Regions from separate parts of the Leptolyngbya sp. FACHB-1624 genome, predicted to be linked through region 2. Evidence: predicted binding sites of a transcription regulator. Region 2 holds the regulator's gene; each other region holds the start of a gene.

Region 1 (5,297 bases), 780 kb from region 2:
TGACGGGCCGTGGTCTGTCGGTGTTCCCTTAGCTCGACAGACCCAGCATGTTAATGTACATCGTTTAAGGAAACAGCCAATATGTCTAAGAAAGCCAACAAGCTTGTCATCGTTACGGAAAAGGTTCTGCTGAAAAAGGTCGCCAAGATCATTGAGGAATGCGGGGCAACCGGTTACACAGTGGTGGACACTGGCGGTAAAGGCAGTCGCAACGTGCGCTCTACAGGTAAACCCAACACTGCCGACACCGACTCGAATGTGAAGTTCGAGATCCTCACCGAAACTCGGGAGATGGCTGAGAAAATTGCAGATCAAGTTGCATTGACGTTTTTCACCGATTATGCCGGCATTGCCTATCTCTGTGAAGCAGAGGTACTGTACGGGAGAAGTTTCTGTGGACCAGAGGGCTGTTGAGATCATCTCAACACTCATTTGCCCCCGTTACTCATTGAAAGCTATGACTCCGGCAATGATTGAGAGTGCATTTTTGAGGCTGGAACCCTTGAAAATTCTAGATTTTCTTTGATAGCTTTCATTGTCGGTTTAATAGGCTTGTCTCGATCCAGGCAACCGCATCCAAAGCATGAGAGTCTTTGATTCGATCGGTTGCTTTTTTCATAACTGTCCGCAGTTTGATGAATCTTTCAAACCCTTAACCTTCGTTGTTCTAAATTCATGATTTTGTCCAACATTCTGCATCCTTTTAGTGGGGGGATAGCCGCTCTCATGACTCCAATACCATTCCTGGCGACCGCTGTTGCTGAAGATTCACCCCTAATTCTGTCTGGCGTATTGCTGACGCTGGTGGTGATTTACCTAGCCAGCAAGCTCGGCGCAGAAGTCGCTAGGCGATTAGATTTTCCGCCCGTTTTGGGGGAACTGGTCGCGGGTGTGATTGTCGGCGTTTCAGCATTGCATCTGGTGATCTTTCCCGAAGGGGGGCTATCTGCCTCTGACTCGGTGATTATGTCAGCGCTGCAAGGATTAAATCAGTTAGCACCGGATGCGATGACTCGGATCTTTGAGTCGCAAAGTGAAGTGATTTCGGTTCTGGCTGAAATCGGCGTGATTATTCTGCTGTTTGAAATTGGACTGGAATCCGATCTGCGACAGCTAAAGGAAGTGGGAATTCAAGCCACGGTGGTCGCCTGCGTCGGAGTCGCAGCACCTTTTGCAGCGGGTACGGCAGGGTTAATGATGCTCTTTCATGTCGCAGCAATTCCAGCAATTTTTGCGGGAGCCGCATTAACGGCAACGAGTATCGGCATTACCTCTAAAGTGTTGTCAGAGCTAGGTCAACTCAAATCCAAAGAAGGGCAAATCATTGTTGGCGCAGCAGTGATTGATGATGTCCTCGGCATTATTGTTCTAGCTGTCGTCGCTAGCTTAGCTAAAACGGGTGAGATTGATGTTGCCAATGTCATTTACTTGATTGTCAGCGCGACGGCATTTTTGATGGGTTCAATTTTGTTGGGGGGTATCTTTAACAAAACTTTTGTAGCGATCGTAGATAAGCTCAAAACCCGTGGAAATATTGTTATTCCGGCATTCATCTTTGCGTTCTTTATGGCATTTTTAGGGAATGCCATTCATCTCGAAGCGATTTTGGGCGCGTTTGCAGCGGGTTTGGTGCTCGATGAAACCGATGCCCGGAACGAGTTAGATGAATTAATCAAACCGATCGCCGATTTACTGGTACCCATCTTCTTTGTGACAGTGGGAGCGCGTGCCGACCTCGGTGTGTTGAACCCGACAGTACCGGAGAATCGGGCGGGTCTCTTGATTGCTATCTTTTTGATGGTGGTAGCGATTATCGGCAAGCTGATCACAGGTTGGGCAGTGTTCGGACAACCCGGCATCAATCGAGTGGCGATCGGGGTTGGGATGATCCCTCGAGGTGAGGTAGGTCTAGTGTTTGCTGGCATCGGCTCAGCTAGCGGCATTTTGGATAAGCCGTTGGAGGTATCGATTATTATCATGGTCATTCTGACAACTTTTCTGGCTCCACCCTTTTTACGGGTTGCCTTTGGTTCATCCACAAATTCCATCCCAGAATCTACCCCGGCTGTGGAAACAGCTAGCAAGTAACGGTTTTACGAGATTACATCTGTTTACTCAACAGATGTAATCGATGATTGTGGCGCGATCCTCTGATCTACGGAACCGAGCATTAGAATTCTTGTATAGCAAGGTTACTCATACTGCGTAGCAATTCGGTGACGCAATCTTAAGAATCCTAGTTGGAACTTGTCATCGCTCCCAATCTTTCAGAAAAGATAGAGAAAATTTTCTCTATCTTTTTTTTGTTTCATCCGCAAACCGATCGCGTCTCCCTGTTGTCACAGGCAACCATTTGTCAGGAGCGTCAGATGCTACAACTCAAAGTCTTAGTCAATTCAGTGCTCAAGCAGCAGCCCATCGACTCTAGCAAGCTTCCTGCTGATCAGAAACAGTCGATCGCAGCCGAAACGGTTTTAGAGATTAGCTCGTTTACTGTTGTTGCAGACCATCTCAAAGTTACGTTTGCTGATCGATCGTTTCAAGGTCAAAAAACCTGGATGATCTTCCAACGTCATGCGGTCATTCTCAAAGATGGAAAGGTGAACTTTCCGCAAGCCACTCGTTTAGCCGTACCTTATCTCGATCAGTTAGATAACTCCGATAATCCGTACGGAACTTGCAATGTTACAAGTCTTGCAATGGTGCTGTCTTACTTCCGAGTTCCTCCGCGTAATCCAAGTATCCGCTTTCCTGATGAACTCGATCGCTATTGCACTGAAAAGAATTTAGATCGCCATGAACCCGCAACGATCGCTCAAGTCGCTGAAGATTATGGCTGCCACGATCGCTTTACGCAAACTGCAAGCTTTGAGCAAGTTAAGGAATGGTTAGCTCAGGGCAATCCAGCGATCGTGCATGGTTACTTTACTCCATCCGGACATATCATTTGCATCATTGGCTACAACGAAAAAGGCTTTATCGTCAATGATCCGTATGGTGAATTAATGTTTGATCCAAATCCTGAACTCAGCCACTACGATATCTACACCACAGGTGCAGGACTGACTTATTCTTACAATCTGATCTATCAAACTTGCTGTACAGATCATCAGTTCTGGGTGCATTTCATCTCAAAGCGTTAACTTCGTTTCTGGTTTGCGAGCGTTCTGAGATTCGGAATGCTCTTTTTAATTTAAATTATTTTCGGAATATCTTGCCGTCGTTGAGCACGAGAAGGTTGGCTAATGCAGTTTGTGAGCGCTACGATCGCATTAAGCCTCTCTTCATGAGTTCATCGTTTGCTGACACATTTTAGGAATTAAGCGTTCCCTTTGTTCCTAGAATGGATCGAATGTCTGCCGCTACAAGTTCGACGTTAGCCCAGGATGTCCTGTAGTCATCGATACAACATCGAGACAACCTTGGGGTGCACACTCTCATTCATTGAGGGACACCCCAGAATACACATTTACCCAGATTTTTCTCTATGACATCTTCGATTCGGATTTTGATGTGTGCTCCTGACCATTACGATGTGGATTATGTGATTAATCCGTGGATGGAAGGGAATATTCACAAGTCGTCGCGCGATCGCGCAGTAGAACAATGGCACGGTTTGCATGACTTGATCAAGCAACATGCGATCGTGGATCTGGTCACGCCACAAAAAGGTGTCCCCGATATGGTCTTTACCGCTAATGCGGGTTTAGTACTAGGAGATACGGCTGTCTTGAGTCGTTTTTATCACAAGGAACGGCAGGGAGAAGAACCCTTTTTCAAAGAATGGTTCGAGAACAATGGGTTCACCGTGTACGAGCTTCCGCCAGAACTGCCGTTTGAAGGCGCGGGCGATGCTTTGTTCGATCGTGAAGGACGCTGGCTTTGGGCAGGGTATGGCTTCCGATCTGAATTGGATTCGCATCCTTACTTGGCAAAATGGCTGGATGTCGAAGTGTTATCCCTGCGCTTAATGGATGAGCGCTTTTATCACTTAGATACTTGCTTCTGTCCGTTGAGCAATGGCTATTTGCTTTACTATCCACCTGCGTTTGATGCGTATTCTAATCGCTTGATTGAGATGCGAGTTCCCGCTGAGAAACGCATCGCGATCGCAGAACCTGATGCGGTGAATTTCGCGTGTAATGCGGTGAATCTCGATCATATTGTGATTATGAATAAAGCGAGTGCTGAACTGAAACAGCGCTTAGCAGATGCCGGATTTACAGTGCTAGAAACGCCGCTGACAGAATTTCTCAAAGCTGGAGGAGCCGCAAAATGTTTGACCTTACGGGTGACTGAACCTGTCCGGGTGGAACTTCATGCGGTGGCAACGATCGAGAGCCGAGTGGTGCAACTTGAAGGTCACTTGCTCGATTCGGGTCTGATCAACCGAGCATTGGATGTGATTGTTGAAGCGGGGGGAAGCTTCCAGGTCTTGAATTTCAGCTTGGGAACACAGCGTCAAAGTACGTCTTCTGCGGAAGTGAAGGTATCGGCTCCGTCGCATGATCTGATGGAAACGATCATGTCACAGTTGATCGATTTAGGAGCCTTGCCGCGTCCAACCGAAGTCTGTGATGCTGAACTTGAGGCAGTGGTTCAAGATGGCGTTGCACCGGATGATTTCTATGTGACGACGATTTATCCAACCGAGGTTCGGGTGAATTGCGAATGGGTGAGAGTTGATCGTCAGAGAATGGATGGTGCGATCGCAGTTTCCGCCGATGGTAAAAGTGCTCAGTGTAAATTACTGCGAGATTTGACGACCGACGATCGCGTTGTGGTCGGAGTGGAAGGCATTCGCACGATTCGGAAGACGAGCACTCGCGATCAGCGCAACACTCAAGAATTTAGCTTTATGGGTGCAGGCGTTTCGAGTGAGCGGCGCGTGGAATTAGTCGTTGAGCAGATTGCTTGGGAATTGCGGCAAATTCGCGATCAAGGTGGTCGAGTTGTGGTGACAGCAGGCCCTGTTGTGATTCATACAGGCGGCGGCGAACACTTGGCGAAATTGATTCGAGAAGGCTATGTGCAGGCATTGCTCGGTGGCAATGCGATCGCAGTTCACGACATGGAGCAATCATTGCTCGGGACATCGCTCGGTGTGGATATGAAACGAGGGGTTTCTGTCCGAGGTGGGCATCGCCATCACTTGAAAGTGATCAACACAGTCCGGAGCTACGGTAGCATTGCCAAAACTGTGGAAGCAGGTGTGCTCAAGAGTGGCATCTTGTACGAATGCGTTCGGAATGATATTCCATTCTCGCTTGCTGGATCGATTCGTGATGATGGTCCAT
Region 2 (5,297 bases):
TTCATCGCGTTCCATTTTCTGTGTCGCTTGCACGATCGCTTCAATCACGGCTCGACGATCGTCCGGCTCACCATCGGTAATGACTAAAATGGTTTCTCCAGTTTTGCTCTGCCCTGTGGCTTTGCGGCGAAAATAATCTTCGGTGGCATCCCGCAACACTGCTGCCAGATTGGTCGAGCCAACCGGATCGTTTTCCATAAAAATCTGTGCGACTTTGCTCGTCGTCACATTCTCGTACCGTCTGAATCGGCTAGAAAACGTATAAACCGTAATACCGTCGGGATCAAACTGTTCGCATTTGCGCGCCAGTGCCAGCGTTGATTCTTGGGCTGCTTCCCAACGACTGCCGCCCCCAATTTGATCATTGGTAGACATACTGCCACTTTTATCCAAAATCAAGGTGTAGTCTCGATTTTGCAAAGTTTCAAAATTGGGCACGGCACATCTCCTATCGTCTAATTGCTATCCAGCAGTGGGCTTCGATCCCGTCATCCCCATAATTTCGTAGCCTGCATCGACGTAGATCACCTGACCCGTGATCCCGCTTGATAGATCACTACAGAGAAATGCTGCGGTATTCCCGACTTCGATCTGCGTCACAGTTCGACGTAACGGCGCAACTTCTTCAACGTGGTGAATCATATCGAGAATGCCACCGACTGCCGAGGAAGCCAATGTTCGAATCGGGCCTGCTGAAATCGCATTGACTCGAATATTGTTCTGCCCTAACTCATTTGCGAGGTAGCGCACGTTCATTTCCAATGCTGCCTTGGCAATTCCCATGACGTTATAGTTCGGGATGACTTTCACACCACCGAGGTAAGTCAGCGTCACGATACTACCGCCTTCGCTCATTAGAGGTTTTGCGGCTCCAGCTAGTTGCACCAGCGAGTAAGAACTGATATCCAACGCCAGCGAATAACCCGCGCGCGACGTTTTGGAGAAATCGCCGGATAAATCATCTTTGCTAGCAAATGCGAGACAGTGGATCAGAATATCCAACTTGCCCCATTTGTCTTTCACGGTATTGAATGCGCTCTCAATCTGTGCGTCATCTTGCACGTTCAAAGGCAAGAACAAACTGGGATTGAGCGGCTCGGTCAAGTCGGCAACTTTCTTTTCCGCTTTGCCGGTTGCATCCGGTAGATAGGTGATGCCAATATTTGCGCCTGCTTTGTGTAGCTGCTGAGCGATGCCCCATGCGATCGAGCGGTTGTTCGCGATTCCCGTTACAAGTGCGTTCTTTCCAGTCAGGTCTAGCATGGTCTTCTACCGTGTAAAGCATTTATGAGGATAGCAGAAAGGGATCCCTCTCGAACTGCTCCTCGCTGACGCGATCGTCCCAAGCTTGGCGGATCGAGGATCGAATTGCGTCATTTCTCAGTTCGGTTTTTCTGCCAGCGAATCCTCTCTGATTCTGGTTCGGAATCCTTCATGATTCCTTAATGCCTCGTCCTAGAATATTCGTGCTTTCACGGTATGATCTGTGGAAATTATTGGGTCTGCCCAGAAGATTCCAGTAGATCGACTCGAAATTGCGCCTTCTTCTTAGAGAATTTACTGAGTTTTCTGAAGATCAAAGCGAAATTGTAGTTTACGACACTAAAACAGATCATAGACTCAGTTTTAGTGGTCTAAAGTCATCGATTGCTTACATAGACTGTTAGACTTCCCAGCTTCACTCGATACGACAAGGAAAGAAATGGTAGTGACCAAGGATAAACCGCTTGCAGCGATGTTTCGTCAGATTGGAGGGGGAGCATATCCTCCTGTTGTAGAGACGTTTGAACGCGGTAAGACCATCTTCTTTCCGGGCGATCCGGCGGAGCGGGTCTACTTTCTCGTCAAGGGTGCGGTTAAACTCTCACGGGTGTACGAGGCAGGAGAAGAAATTACCGTCGCGCTGCTGCGAGAAAACAGCGTGTTCGGGGTGCTTTCTCTGATCACAGGACAACGTGCCGATCGCTTTTATCACGCAGTTGCCTTCACCCCTGTCGAATTGCTGTCTGTTCCGATCGAACAAGTTGAAAAAGCGCTCAAAGACAATCCCGAACTCTCGATGCTGATGCTGAAAGGCTTGTCGTCGAGAATCTTACAAACTGAAATGATGATCGAAACGCTGGCGCACCGAGATATGGGATCGCGTCTTGTTAGTTTCCTCCTGATTCTGTGTCGTGACTTTGGTGTGCCCTCACAAGAGGGGATCATGATTGATCTCAAACTGTCTCACCAAGCGATCGCTGAAGCAATCGGCTCGACTCGCGTCACAGTCACCCGCTTACTGGGAGATTTGCGTCAGGACAAAATGATCTCAATTCACAAGAAAAAAATAACCGTTCATAATCCGGTAACGCTTAGTCAACAATTTACCTAATTCGATTAGAATTCAGTCCTGAGTGACTCACGCGAATCATAGAGCGAGCAGTCATAATGAAAGGCAAAGTCTGAAAGTGCCCTTAGAGTGCAGTATGTCTAGGGGTTTGTGGGAGCGTCATGTCCGATGTCGGGCTAATTCTAATTTTGGTGGTGTTGGTGTTAGGAGGGGTGATCGCGACAGTCGGCGATCGCTTAGGAACGCGCGTGGGAAAAGCCCGCCTCAGCTTGTTCAATCTCCGTCCCAAACAAACAGCAGTTGTCGTGACGATTTTGACGGGCACGCTGATTTCTGCCTCTACGTTAGGCGTTTTACTGCTTGCCAGTCGCACCTTTCGAGAGATGGTGTTGAACTTCGGGCGAATTCAAGCCGATTTGCGGGCGACAAATCGTGACCTCGATAAAGTCACGGCTGATCTCAAAACCACCGATCAGCGAAAAGCTGAGGTTGAGAAAGATCTAGAGCAAGCGCGATCGGAACGTGCCCAAATTGAGGAATATCTCAAGCGCCTCAATGCCAATCTTCAAGTTTCAGTCGCTCGACAACGAGAAACCGATGCCCAACTTCGCAGGACAGAAGCGCAGCGAGATCTCACCCGCAATCAGCTAGAAACAGTTTCTCAGCAAGCACTCTCGCTCCGCAACGAAATCAATCAGCTGGAATCTGAGCAGCAGGCGTTAATTGAACAACGGGATCAGGTGAAAGCCCAAATTGCGGAACGAGATGCGCAAATTGCGGAACGAACTGCCCTGATTGAAAAGCGCGATCGCGAAATTAATGAGCGCGATCAAGTCATTGCTCAACGCGAAGCAGAATTGAAAACCCTGGAACAGCAGAGAGCTTTTCTCGTGGCAGCCGTTCAGCAAATTCAGCAAGATGTGGAACAGATTCGCCGAGGTGATCTGGCAATTTTTCGGACACAAGTGCTGTCTTCAGGCGTTGTGCGCGTCGTCGAACAAGGTGGAGCCAAAGCAGCGGTCGATCAATTACTGCAATTGGCAAATCAGACCGCGATCGAGTCGCTTCGCCTGGGGCAGAACAATCAGCAAATTGTGCAAATCCCGATTGCGGAAGTGCAAAACCTCATTCAGCAAATTCAAGATGGTAAAGATTATCTGGTGCGGGTGCAGGCCGGGGCAAATTATGTTCTCGGTGACGACCGAGGCGTTGTCGTGAATATGAGTGCAGTGCCGAATCAGGTTGTCTTTTTAGCAGGAGATACGATCGCGACTCAAACGCTGGAACCGTCTAAACTGTCCCCCCAGGATTTTCAGAAAACCTTACAAGACCTAATTGCAGCTTCTAATGCCCGTGCCCGTGTCGCAGGGGTGATGAATGACAGACTAGAGGTTGAGAAACTGTTGAGTCTGGGATCTTTTATCGATCAGCTTCGCCGCTATCCGAATTCGATTGAATTGCGGGCAGTTGCATCGGATGTGACTTACACAGCGGGACCGCTCAAAATAGAATTAGTAGCGGTGCAGGATGGGCAGGTTGTGCTGCGGGCATCGAATTAGCAATCTGTAGACAGAACAACGGCAAGAGGTGAGTATGGCGGAACAGCCCGTTATTCTGGGATTTGATCCAGGGCGACAAAAATGCGGAGTCGCAGTGATGGGAGTCGATCGCCGAATTTATTATCATCAAGTGATCTCGTCTGAAGAGACGATTTCGACGATCTCATCTCTGAGGAGTCAGTTTCCGATTTCGCTGTTGGTCATGGGTGATCAGACTTCTTCTAAAACCTGGCGGCAGAAGTTAGAGACTGATCTCAGTGAGCCGATGCGAATTATCACCGTCGATGAGCGCAATAGTTCGCTAGAGGCGCGCGATCGCTATTGGCAAATGTATCCACCGAAAGGGCTAACGCGGCTGATTCCTGAAGGAATGCGAACCCCGCCGCGACCGATTGATGACATTGTGGCAATTTTGTTGATTGAGCGGTATTTGGGGCGGTTGGTGAGTGGGGGTGTGGGGGAGTAGGGGATTTTTACAACTCCGCCCGAATCGTAAACGAATAATCCCCACCCGGCTCAAGCTGATAATCTTTCGCTTCCAAAAATCTCCCTAGCGGTTCCTTAATCAAGGCTCGTCCGAGCGAAGGCTGAATGTTCAGCAATCCGCGTCGAAAATGCCAGTGAAACTGCCACTCATATTCGTTTGCTCTGACCTCGCCTTCGATACTGCCCTGTTGCCAGGACTGGCGCAAAATGCGGACATGGGCAGTGGTTTCAGGGAGACGTTTGCTCATGATGCAGACTTCGACTCTACAGATTGATTGTTGTAAAGGCTCATGGCTTTTTCAACCCCTTGCTTGAGACTGAGTTCGACGGCACTGACTGTGAGGTTTAAAACCTCGTCGATCGCACCTTTCTCATTCGGGGCAAAGGTTCCTAAGACATGAGATACCGCATCTTTCTCGTTCGATTTGGCGCTACCGATACCAATTCTTAGGCGAGGAAATTTCTGAGTTCCCAGATGAGCGATCGCGGATTTCATTCCATTTTGCCCACCGGCTGACCCGGATAACCGCAATCGTAATCTTCCGACTGGCAAATCCATGTCATCGTAAATGACCATCACCGCTTCGGGTGGAATTTTGTACCAATCGACGACCGCTCGAATCGCTTGACCGGAATTATTCATATAAGTCGTCGGTTTCAGCAAGCGAATCTTGCCGACCGGACTCATTCCTTCTCCAAACCAGCCTTGGAATTTTTTATGTTCGGACAGTCCAATCTGCCAGAGTTTTGCTAAGCGATCGATCGCCAGGAACCCGACATTATGACGAGTATTTTCGTATTTGCTGCCAGGGTTTCCTAGCCCAACGATCAATTGCGGGGGCGTTGCTTCAGAAGACATTAGGACTCTTTCTCGATCGGGGTGACAGCGACAGTCTCCTCAACCGTTTGAGGGTCTTCTG
Region 3 (5,297 bases), 2.8 Mb from region 2:
AAATTGTAGAATTTATCCCTTAAATCGCTGAATCCAGCCAAGGGACATCCCCCAATCAAGCACCAGTCTGGCGATCGCAAACAACAAAACACTTTCAACTGCGTAGCTGACAATGGGGATGACTGCACTTTGATTTGCAATTCCCATTTCCACCTGCGCCAACCCTCGCACTAATCCAAACGCCAGCACCGCCCCAGATTTGAGGTGAGAATTCTCATCTTCACGAATGATGTAGCGGTAAGTCACCCCAAATAAGAACCCTGCAAACAGCGCGATCGCGCCGCTAATCCAGTAGTTCATCGAAACACTGGGATAGCGGCTGACCAAAAAATCATTCAATAACGCAATCAACGGAAAAATCAACGCAACCGAACCTGCCGAAAGCAATCCTGCCTTCAACGACTCGACTCGTTCTTCCCAGCTCAGCTTTAAGTGTTGCATGTCAATCTCTAGATCCCAGTTCCCCAGTCGCTAGCCCGTTTTGCCTTATTATTAGATTTATCATCCTTTGTACCGCCCGTTTTTATCATGGATATTTTGTCACTTGGTTGGGTCGCGCTTTTATCCGTTTTTACCTTCTCGATCGCAATGGTCGTTTGGGGACGCAATGGCTTCTAATGCCTAGTTTCCAGCCCGTGGTCAACACGCTGCGGGCACTGAAAATCTAGAACTTTGAGATCCGATCGTGGAATTTACAGTTTTTAACACACTGGTGCTTGTCGCGTTTGGTCTTCTCATAGCCATCACTGGTGGCGTTGGCTATATCACCATTGCAGATTGGCGCGATCGTCGCCGTCGCGAACAAGAGAAAAAACCAACGAGCAAACGACGCTAACACACCCTCAATTGACTTCAAAGCTCCCAAATCGGGGACAGAGAGGACAAAAGCTGCACACTAGCAAAGCGAGTTGCTACCGCATATCAAAAGGCTCTAGGATTTCAACTCCTAGAGCCTTTTAAGTAAATCATCCCTGTAACCGCATCTTATTCAACTCGAGTCATCATGAACCCTGCGGTAACCTCTTCACCGTAGCCTTCTTCACCATGCTCATGAATATCTACACCCTGAAACTCAGCATCTGGGTGGACTCGCAATCCACCAAAGACTGCGCTCAGGACTTTCAGAATCACGATCGTTCCTAGCGCTGCCAAGACATAAGTGATGGCTACCGCTTCAATCTGCGTCAACACCTGGGTTGCATTCCCTGCCAGCAACCCATCTGCACCAGCCGAGTTGACTGCTTTAGTCGCAAAAATACCAGTTAAGATCGCACCAATTGTTCCACCCACACCATGCACTGGGAATGTATCCAGCGAATCATCAAACTGGAGCTTCGCTTTCAAACTCACAGCAAAGAAGCAAGCCGTTGCAGTGATTGCCCCAATCAGCAAAGCTGCAATGGGAGTCACAAATCCCGCAGCCGGAGTAATTCCAACTAATCCAGCAACTGCGCCTGTTGCAATCCCAACGGCGGTCGGCTTGCCACGTAAGATCCATTCCAAAATCACCCAGACTAAACCTGCTGCTGAGGCAGAAGTTGTCGTTGCCACGAATGCAACTGTCGCTAATGAGCCAGAGGCTAAAGCACTGCCGCCATTAAAGCCAAACCACCCAAACCACAGCAATCCAGCTCCTAACAAAATGTAAGGAACGTTATGCGGTGCAGCAGGCTGATTGGGGTAAGTTTTGCGCGGACCTAAGACCCAAGCTGCAACCAGTGCTGACACACCAGAACTGATGTGAACAACGGTTCCGCCTGCAAAGTCCAAAGCACCCAAGCCACCATATAAGCCCAAAAATCCGCCTTTCGCCCAAACCATGTGAGCGAAAATCGGATACAAAATTCCAGACCATAACACAATGAACCAGAAATAAGCTTTGAAGCTAATCCGTTCAACGATCGCACCCGAAATCAAAGCAGGCGTGATAATGGCGAACATCGCCTGATAAATCATGAACGTTTGGTGCGGGATCGTTCCGGCATAGGAAACAACCGCATCGGGCTGGCTGCCCGCTAGATATCCTGTCGTTTCTAGACCCACACCGTTCAAGAACAACCACTGTAGCCCGCCGATAAACGGAGTTCCAGGTGCAAACGAAAGACTATAACCCCACAGAATCCAACTGGTTCCAACAATACCCATGAGAATAAAGCTCATCATCATGGTATTGAGAACATTCCGAGACCGAACAAAACCGCCATAGAAAAACGCTAAACCCGGAGTCATCAGCAGCACGAGGGCAGCCGAAATCAACATAAAGGCTGTATCAGCTTGGCTAGCTGCCTGATCGGCGGCAGCTTTTGCAGCTTCAGCCGTCACAGGCTCAGCAAGAGCAGTACCCATCAACGGAATACTAAACAGCGCGATCGTGGTGAGCGCTGTCCACATGATTTTTTTCAACACTGGCTTCAAACCTTCAACGCCAATAAAGAACTCATCTTCAGACTTCCGTTAGGCTGTAGATACAGAAACCATTGGAAATCCGAATGATTGCTATTGGATTGCACCAAAATTGAAAGGCTCATTCTGTAATTGAAATTACACTTTTGCGATCGAGAAAGCCTTAATCCCAGCAGACCCTAAGTTTCATCACTAGGGAGGATGTTTCTTAAAAGATTATGTGAATTCCTAATAGATTCATCGGACTTAACAAAGTGCAAAAAGAGCGCTCTCCAAATTGGAGAGCGCTCTTCGCAGAATCTTAGATTAGACCTTTCAAGTCATTAATACTTGGTCGGTTCAGATGAACTGCTGGGGTAGTTACTAGAAGAGCCAAAAGCACTTTCCTTAGCAAATCCTGCATAAGCTTCCATACCGTGCTCGCTGATATCCAAACCTTCCAGTTCTTCTTCAGAGGTCACCCGGATACCCAAAGTAGACTTCAGCAAAATCCAGAAGATGCTGGAAACCAAGACTGTAAAGCCGCCTACTGATAAGACTCCAACCAGCTGATACCAAAACTGCTCAATACCGCCACCAAACAGCAATCCAGCTTTGGGAGCAGGAGTTGCACCAAAAGCATCAGCTTGGCTGAATAATCCGAGCGCCAGCGTTCCCCAGACACCGTTCACTAAGTGAACTGCGATCGCACCTACTGGGTCATCGATTTTCAACTTATCAAAGAACCCAACGGCGAAGACAACTAAAATACCGCCAATCGCACCGATGATCGCAGAAGAAGGAACGCTAATCCAAGCACAGGGTGCTGTAACAGCGACCAATCCAGCCAGCAGACCATTGATGGTCATCGTCAAGTCAGGCTTGCCTAAAATTGCCCATGCAACTACCGTTGCCGCGATCGCACCAAATGCGCCACCTGTGTTCGTCGTCAAAGCAATATGAGCAATCAAAGAACCATTCCCAACGCTCATCGTTGAGCCGGGGTTAAATCCGAACCAACCCAACCAGAGAATCAAAGCACCCAAGGTTGCAATACTGAGATTGTGAGGCGGAATCGCATTTGCAGAACCATCTGCATTGTATTTACCAATTCTTGCACCGAGGAAAGAAGCGCCCATCAGAGCCGCCCAACCCCCAACTGCGTGTACGACCGTCGAACCTGCAAAATCGTAGAATCCGAGAGTTGCTAGCCAGCCACCGCCCCAGATCCAGTGACCTGTAATGGGGTAAGCAATCCCAACCAACAGTAAGCTAAACAGCAAGAAGTCGATGAATTTGATCCGCTCAGCAACAGCACCCGACACGATCGTCGCTGCTGTTCCAGCAAACACCAACTGGAAGAAGAACTTCGCAGCCAGAGGAACGCCTGCCCAGCTAATGGCTTTGAAGATTCCTTGGTAAGCGTCACCTGTTACTGGGCTGCTGTCTGTACCCGTTAAGAAAAATCCGCCGCTTGCGCCAATCCAGCCGTTTCCGTTACTGAACATCAAGCCAAACCCGATCGCCCAAAATGCCACTGTAGACAGCGCAAAGACAATCAAGTTTTTCGCAAGCACGTTTACCGCATTTTTCTGTCGGCACATGCCAGTTTCGAGCATACAGAAGCCCGCATTCATGAAGAACACTAGGCATCCTGCAATCATTACCCACATGGTATCTAGACCAATTTTTAGGTCTGCGGTTGCAGTCGCAACACTTTCAACAGTAGGTGGGGTTTGGGCAACAGCCGCATAGCTCCAAAGTCCAACGATCGCGACTGTGATCGGAATTGACATTTGCCAACCGAGAGACAACTTGCTCACTGTTCTGAGCAGTGCTTCCCAGGATTTAAGCAAGGCAGGCTTCCGCTTGCGAACTTGCGATTTTTGCTTCAACGATGCTCTTAACACCATGACACGAAATTCCTAATGTAAATAAACCAATGCGAAATTGACCTGCTGGCATGAGAGCGTTACACCATTCCAGCAAGTAAAAGTTGTCTTGCAGTCGGGCAATGCAATTCCTGAATCCCGAAACCCTCCACTACTTGGCAATCAGTGCCGCGATCGAGGACGAGTTAGGTCTCTATGATTCAGCTGCCACAAGGTCGGTACGTCGTTTGAGGTACTGAAATATACGACGAAGTGGGGGCATGTCACATAGCTAAAGAAACAGAATCTTTAGATGAGATGAAGTCAAATTTCGTTGATTGAGTCATGTGATTCTGTATCTCAGATTACAAATGCTCAATTCTAGAGAGAGATTCCCAGAGAAAAATAGGGAGATTGATTATTTCTTAATTCAACATCGATTTTTATCTATGAATAAAAGATCTCATTCAAACTAAGATTTGCTTTTTTCGAGACTATCTTATATAGTACTTGTGTATTAATTTCGTCTCCTTGAGTAATTCGCCTTTTTACCTGACCGTTGCGTGAGGAAGGGGGCGATTTTTTTCGCTACAAGCCCCCTAACTGAGCTAAAGTGATGCTATGAGCGAGAAAAGTAGCGACGGATTCAAAATTGTTAGCGATAATCGTCAGGCGAGGTTTCAGTACGAGATTCTGGAGACCTACGAGACGGGAATCGAGCTTGCGGGAACCGAGGTGAAGTCCATTCGCGCCGGTCGAGTGAACTTACGCGACGGTTTCGCGCTCGTTCGCAATCAAGAAGTTTTTCTCCACAATGTCCATATTTCGCCACATAAAACTGCAAGTCAGGTCTTTAATCACGATCCAACCCGAACTCGGAAGCTCCTCCTCAGACGCGATGAAATTCGCAAACTTGTGGGCAAAGTTGAGCAGCAAGGGCTGACCCTTGTACCGTTGAAGATGTATTTGAAGCGAGGCTGGGTCAAGGTAGATTTGGCGTTAGTGCGCGGCAAAAAGTTGTACGACAAACGCGAAGATTCAAAA

Evidence for each region. The regulator NtcA, encoded in region 2, controls nitrogen genes in cyanobacteria. The targets are predictions, from matches to a motif close to TTTGTANNNNNNNNTACAAA.
Region 1: a site for NtcA is predicted at 3,391-3,410, ahead of ACMUEV_RS07770 (TIGR00300 family protein). Genes of this name have one in related genera too.
Region 3: a site for NtcA is predicted at 2,397-2,416, ahead of ACMUEV_RS21770 (ammonium transporter). Genes of this name have one in related genera too.

The regions. Positions count from the first base shown of each region.
Region 1 covers NZ_CP180258.1:1,679,893-1,685,189, forward strand. Annotated here, with positions in the region: gene ACMUEV_RS07755 (P-II family nitrogen regulator) at 82-414, shown strand; gene ACMUEV_RS07760 (cation:proton antiporter) at 727-2,088, shown strand; gene ACMUEV_RS07765 (C39 family peptidase) at 2,304-3,143, shown strand; gene ACMUEV_RS07770 (TIGR00300 family protein) at 3,488-5,297, shown strand, end outside.
Region 2 covers NZ_CP180258.1:903,694-908,990, reverse strand. Annotated here, with positions in the region: gene ACMUEV_RS04195 (vWA domain-containing protein) at 1-438, opposite strand, end outside; gene fabI (enoyl-ACP reductase FabI) at 463-1,263, opposite strand; gene ntcA (global nitrogen regulator NtcA) at 1,703-2,374, shown strand; gene ACMUEV_RS04180 (DUF3084 domain-containing protein) at 2,494-3,891, shown strand; gene ACMUEV_RS04175 (Holliday junction resolvase RuvX) at 3,926-4,357, shown strand; gene ACMUEV_RS04170 (DUF3146 family protein) at 4,365-4,625, opposite strand; gene pth (aminoacyl-tRNA hydrolase) at 4,622-5,236, opposite strand; gene ACMUEV_RS04160 (TatA/E family twin arginine-targeting protein translocase) at 5,236-5,297, opposite strand, start outside.
Region 3 covers NZ_CP180258.1:4,598,982-4,604,278, forward strand. Annotated here, with positions in the region: gene ACMUEV_RS21750 (SDR family oxidoreductase) at 1-23, shown strand, start outside; gene ACMUEV_RS21755 (hypothetical protein) at 13-441, opposite strand; gene petN (cytochrome b6-f complex subunit PetN) at 529-618, shown strand; gene ACMUEV_RS21765 (hypothetical protein) at 686-835, shown strand; gene ACMUEV_RS21770 (ammonium transporter) at 985-2,391, opposite strand; gene ACMUEV_RS21775 (ammonium transporter) at 2,727-4,295, opposite strand; gene smpB (SsrA-binding protein SmpB) at 4,875-5,297, shown strand, end outside.